2 regions of the Moritella viscosa genome follow, and region 2 is predicted to be linked to the other one. Evidence: predicted binding sites of a transcription regulator. Region 2 holds the regulator's gene; the other holds the start of a gene.
The links. The regulator LexA, encoded in region 2, represses DNA repair genes until DNA is damaged. The targets are predictions, from matches to a motif close to TACTGTATNNNNATACAGTA.

Region 1: BT797_RS22910 (DNA polymerase II) is a predicted target of LexA. The motif match lies at 1,362-1,381, and genes of this name have one in related genera.

What each region holds. Positions count from the first base shown of each region.
Region 1 covers NZ_FPLG01000156.1:160,254-163,430, reverse strand. Annotated here, with positions in the region: gene BT797_RS22915 (MFS transporter) at 1-1,233, opposite strand, end outside; gene BT797_RS22910 (DNA polymerase II) at 1,406-3,177, shown strand, end outside.
Region 2 covers NZ_FPLG01000097.1:95,235-98,411, reverse strand. Annotated here, with positions in the region: gene BT797_RS14670 (chemotaxis protein CheA) at 1-67, opposite strand, end outside; gene BT797_RS14665 (response regulator) at 70-432, opposite strand; gene BT797_RS14660 (STAS domain-containing protein) at 442-729, opposite strand; gene lexA (transcriptional repressor LexA) at 995-1,618, opposite strand; gene plsB (glycerol-3-phosphate 1-O-acyltransferase PlsB) at 1,816-3,177, shown strand, end outside.

The DNA.
Region 1 (3,177 bases), on a different contig from region 2:
AGGATGTGCATACTGGGTTCTAGGATCCAGTTCTGATGCCACACCTGATGGGGTTTGCATAATGAAGTTTTCTTGTTCATCACGTGGCAACGCTGTTTGCTTGACCATATTGCCGATGATAAAACCCAGTAAGGTAATCGCTGCCATGCTTATAAATGAAAACAGTGCTGCGCTACCAAACTGCTCCATGGCGATAGACGCGAGATTGGGACCCAGAATACTACCCAGTGCATAAATGAGTAATAACGATCCCATTGCCGCGAGGATCTGCTCTCGTAACACTTTATCGAAGGTTTCTGACATGCTCATCGGATAGAGGCAAGCGGTTAGCCCCATCACGACCGCAATCGTTAGCAGGGTGAGATTAAATTGTGATGAATTAATCAGTTGCGGTACTAGTAAAGATAATGCTGCAATGGTTAATACCATACCGATCATGGTTTTACGACGATCAAAATGATCGGACAAATAGGCTATCGGATATTGGAAAATAATAGCACCAAAGATAGATGCTCCCATGAAGATGGATAAACTGAAACCTTGAATACCATTATCATTGGCAAAAATAGGCAGCATGTTGACTAAGCCAGCATAAAGAAACCCGCCATAAAAACAACAGATAACACCGAGCGGTGATAACTTTATTATGGTCATTAATGACATAGACTGACTGTCTTCAATCTGTGGCCCTTGATGCTTGCTGATCACTATAGGGGTAATAGAAAGACTAAATAGAATACCGGATATAACAAACAAGGTGACATCGCTGATCGGTGCCACGTTCAGTAAAAATTGCCCAGAGAACAGTGCAGACATGATCACCATCTGGTTAATCGATAATATTCGTCCACGGCTTTCTTCTGTTGCACTATGACTTAACCAGCTATCGAGTGTGGCGTTGGCACAGGCCATACAAAATCCAGTGAGCATACGCATTGCAGCTAACATTAACGGCTCTGGATACAGGCCTGAAAGCAAGATTGCCACCGAGGTTAAGCTACCGCACATGGCAAATATACGAATGTGGCCAACCCGCTGTAATAGCGTTCGACTATAGATAGCACCCAGTAAGAAGCCCACTGACAGCATAGATAAGATGATACCTATGTTATCGACGCTGATACCGTCATTTTGCATGCGTACAGGCAATAGAATATTACTTAAGCCATAGCCAAGCATGAGCAAAAAGCCACTGATAAGTAGCAATATGAAAGGTTTCAGGGTCGTGGTCACAAGCGTGTTCTCTTTTCTATTTAATCTAAAATTGTTAATTAGTAATTTCTATAAGCTTTATAACATATAACTAACAATTGATGTTATCCGATTACGTCTTTGTGTAAATATTTTCACACCTCAAAAAATGCTGTACACTTAACCAGTCTTAAACAACTTTTTCTGGTCAATTTTGTCTGCTACATATCTGGGTTTTTTATTATCGCGCCATAGCCGTGATCGTAATGGTAACAATGAATTAAGCTACTGGTTAGCATCTGAAATGGGTGCGGTTAAACTGATCCCGGCAACCCAGCAGCTGGTGATGTTCATTCCTCAAGATCAACTTACCACTGCATTAGCTTGTTTAAGTGAGTTGAATCCGCGCTTTACCTTTAAAGACTTGAAAATGCGTAGCTTTGATTTAGAACTTATGAGCGCCTTTTATTTCCGTACTTCCCATGATTTTCACCGCGCACAAGAGTTATTAAGACGTAAGCTGGTTACGGTATTAGAAGCCGATATTCGCCCACCTGAGCGTTACTTAATGGAGCGTTTTATCAAAGGCGCAGTCGAGTTCACTGGTACGCCTGTACAACGTAAAGGCTATGTTGAATTTCAACAAGCACAGCTTAAACCAGCTGAACTGCCAGATAACTTAGTCGATAAAATAAAACAGATCTCACTGGATATCGAATGTTCAGAACACGGAGAGCTTTACTCTATCGGTTTGTATTCCCTAAGCCCTGCTTATTGCCCAGATGGTCAGCCCTTTAAACGGGTATACATGATAGGTGAGCAGCCTGAGCGCGATTTAGCACAAACTCCTGAAAGCGAGCCGTTAATCCATTGGGTTGCCGACGAGAAAAGTTTATTACTGGCGCTGCAAGCATTCGCGATCAGTTACGATCCCGACATTTTTATTGGTTGGAATGTAATTAACTTTGATTTCCGTTTATTAGCCCAACGTGCCACATTCCATAATCTTAAATTAGCATTGGGTCGAGGTGGGCAAAACCTGCATTGGCGAGATGGCCGTACCCCACAGCAACAAGGCTTTCTGACTTTACACGGTCGGGTGGTCGTTGATGGTATTGATAGTTTAAAAACGGCAACTTATAGCTTCCTAAGTTTTAGTTTAGAAAACGTGGCACAAGAGATTCTCGGTGTTGGTAAAGATACTGATGATGTCGATAATCGCATGGAACAGATTAACCACGACTTTCATTTTAACAAGGTAAAACTGGCGAAATACAACCTGCAAGATTGCGTCTTAGTGTGGGATATTTTTGTTAAAACCCGTTTGTTAGATTTTTTATTACTACGCTCGCAGTTAACCGGTTTAGAACTAGATCGTAACGGTGGATCGGTATTGGCGTTTACCAATGTGTATCTTCCTAAGTTACATCGCGCGGGTTATATCGCGCCAAATCTGCGTGAGAGTGGGGTAATGGCAAGTCCTGGCGGTTATGTGATGGATTCATTTCCTGGCTTGTATGATCATGTCATCGTACTGGATTTTAAAAGTCTGTATCCGTCAATTATTCGCACCTTTAAAATTGATCCGGTAGGGTTGCTAGAAGGGGTTCAAAACCCGACTGAGGCGATTCCGGGTTTCCGTGGTGGTTTGTTTGATCGTGAAAAGCATTACCTTCCCGATATTATTACCGAACTGTGGTCGCAGCGCGATCAAGCCAAACTCGATAAAGATGCTGCCCGTTCACAGGCCATTAAAATCTTAATGAATTCGTTTTATGGTGTGTTAGGGTCGGGCGGTTGTCGTTTTTATGATACTCGTTTAGCCTCGTCGATCACCATGCGTGGGCAAGAAATCATGCAGACTACCGCAAAATGGATCGAAGAGCAGGGATATAAGGTGATTTATGGCGATACCGATTCCACCTTTGTATTACTCGATGCCGCCAAGTTTACCGAGGGTGATCGTAGCGAACAAGCCGATCGCAT
Region 2 (3,177 bases):
TCACCTCTAACCCTTCGACACATTCTTCAATAAATACATTCTGGAATTGTTTAAGATCGATATCCATTCTTACCCCAATACTTTTTGCACGGTAGCAATGAGTTTTTCAGGGTTAAAGGGTTTCACTATCCAACCTGTCGCGCCAGCAGATTTACCATCCATCTTTTTGTCACTGCCCGATTCGGTGGTTAACATTAAGATAGGGGTAAATTTATAAGTTTGTTCATTACGTAGTTGCCTAATTAAGCTAATTCCGTCCATACGAGGCATATTGATATCAGAAATTATAAGATCAAAGTGTCCCGTTTTAGCTTTTTCTAATCCATCCACACCATCAACAGCGGCATCCACATGATAACCAGCCTGTTTTAGGGTGAATTGAACCATTTCACGAATGGATACCGAGTCATCGACAGCTAATATTCGTTTCATTAGAACACCTCATACTGATACGTAATTAAAATAAGATTCAAACCCCAGCGCTTTAACAACGGTAATAAATTTATCGGACGGTGATAGAAAGACAAGGGTCGTGTTATGTTTCATTAAATGCTGAGCATAAGCATAAAAAAGCTGGCAAGAGGAACTGTCTATATGAGTAACATTACGCGCATCAAGTACTTGAGAGTGAATGTTAAGAGGAAGCTTATCGAGTGTAGCTTTGAGGTCCGTGATCGATGCAATATCAATCTTCTCACCTAAATCCACGGCAATAGAGTGCTGTTCCATAATAACGAGTCCTATATTTACGCTAACGTATCATCAAACAAACTTAATTGTTTTTCTAACCAATCATGAGTATAGAAAAGGATTAAATAAATAAGCAGAAGATGATCAGAACTGTGATGTTAAAGCAAGATTTGAAAATTATGTCTAAATTTCAATATGGTGATCGGGTAAAGAAGGATAGATAGATAGATAGATAGATAGATAGATAGTCAATAATAGGGTTATTAACTATCTATCTTCAAGTACGATGGGTAATAAGGTGTGATTACATCCAATCGGTATTACGAATAATGCCGACTGCGACACCTTCAATATCAAAACTTTGGAAATTTAAATCAACACGAATTGTGCTCATTTCGTCATTTTCAGGATGCAGTAAAATTTCATTGTCCTGCTGTTCAAAACGCTTAACAGTAACTTCATCGTCAACACGTGCAACAACAACTTGGCCTTTACTGATATTTTTAGTTTTATGTACAGCTAATAAATCGCCATCCATAATCCCTATATTACGCATACTTTCACCACGTACACGCAGTAAAAAATCTGCCGTTGGCGTAAACATTGAAGGGTCAACATTATAGTGTGCTTCAATATGTTCTTGCGCTAAAATTGGCTCACCGGCGGCAACCTGCCCAATTAAAGGTAAACCACTGTCATTACTGGCTTCGTCAGCATCAACCAACAAACGAATACCGCGAGAAGTACCCGCAAGAATTTCGATATGGCCCTTTCGTGCTAATGCCTTTAAATGCTCTTCTGCAGCATTAGGTGAACGGAAACCAAGTTCCTTAGCAATTTCAGCTCGGGTAGGTGGCATACCAGTATTTTTAATATGTTGTTTAACTAATTCAAATACTTCTGCTTGTCTTTGTGTCAATGCTTTCATCATGAACCCTAACTGGTTTTATATACAGTTTCTTGTAATTATATACAGTATTATCAAGTTTGCAATATAAGCCTTGGGTATATCTGGATAATAATGAATTAATCGTTTGCTGGCGCTGAAACACAGATTTATGGCTACACATCTGATATTATTGAAGTAAGCACTCTCGCACTTTAAATAACAGAATGATAACACCTATGCAACAAACACCGTCAATGTTAAGTCGAAGTTTCGTTAACGGCTTAGTTAAATCTCAGTACGTACCAGATAACCCCGTTGATGCGTTAAATCTAGATTTAGCACGTCCTATTGTTTACGCTTTAAAAACTAAATCGATGACCGATCTCGTTGCATTACAACGAGCTTGTAAAGAGCTAGGGTTGCCCGATCCGCTAACACCAATCAAAGTTAACGGGGTCATTATTCCCAGTTATGTTTGCTTAGATAACCCAGCGCCACTCTTCGGCCGAGTAAAAGATACCGACGTATTTTTTGACGAATTTCAACAGCTATTACGTTTACACAAAGATGATAAAGCCCTTGATATTCAGTTAATGCCAGTGGCATTGTTCTGGGGACGCGCACCCGGTAAAGAAGGTCAAATACCACTACTGTCATTAGCAAACAGTATTTCACCAAGCCGTTTACGTAAAACAATCATTGTGGGTCTTAATCGCAAAGATAACTTAGTCCGTTTTAATAAACCTGTATCACTACGTTTCATGGCCGATCAGCATGGCACTGATGAAAAACTGGCGCAAAAATTAATTCGTGTCGCCAAAATCCACTTCAGTCGTCAGAAATTAGCAGCCTCAGGTCCTAAACTACCGAATCGCTATCAACTATTTGAGCAACTGCTACGTAATCCAGAAGTTAAAAAAGCCATCCAAATTGAAATCGCAGAACATAATATTTCAGCGAAAAAGGCGGAGAAACGTGCCAATGATTATATTGATGAAATTGTCAGTGATTTTTCTTATAAACTAGTCAAAAACACCAGTAATTTTCTGGGCTGGTTATGGAATAAAATCTACAGTGGGATCAAGGTAAATAACGCAGAACAAGTGCGTAAACTTGCTGCTGATGGCCATGAAATTGTCTTTATGCCTTGTCATCGTAGCCACATGGATTACTTACTTATTTCTTATGTGATTTACAATGAAGGTTTGATCCCTCCACACATTGCCGCTGGTATTAATCTTAACTTCTTCCCTGCAGGCCCTATGTTCCGTCGTGGTGGTGCATTCTTTTTACGCCGGACGTTTAAAGGCAATAAACTTTACGCAACTATCTTTAGAGAATATCTAAGTTTGTTATTCTCGAAAGGCTATTCTGTTGAGTTCTTTACCGAAGGTGGCCGCAGCCGTACAGGACGCTTATTACCGCCAAAAACAGGTATGCTTAACATGACCTTACAAGCGATGTTAAGAGAGCAAAGCCGACCAATTACGTTAGTGCCGGTATATCTAGGCTACGATCATGTAATGGAAGTAAGCACCTACGTAAAAGAATTATCCGGGGCTAACAAAAAGAAAGAAAGTCTATTCCAAGTATTTGGG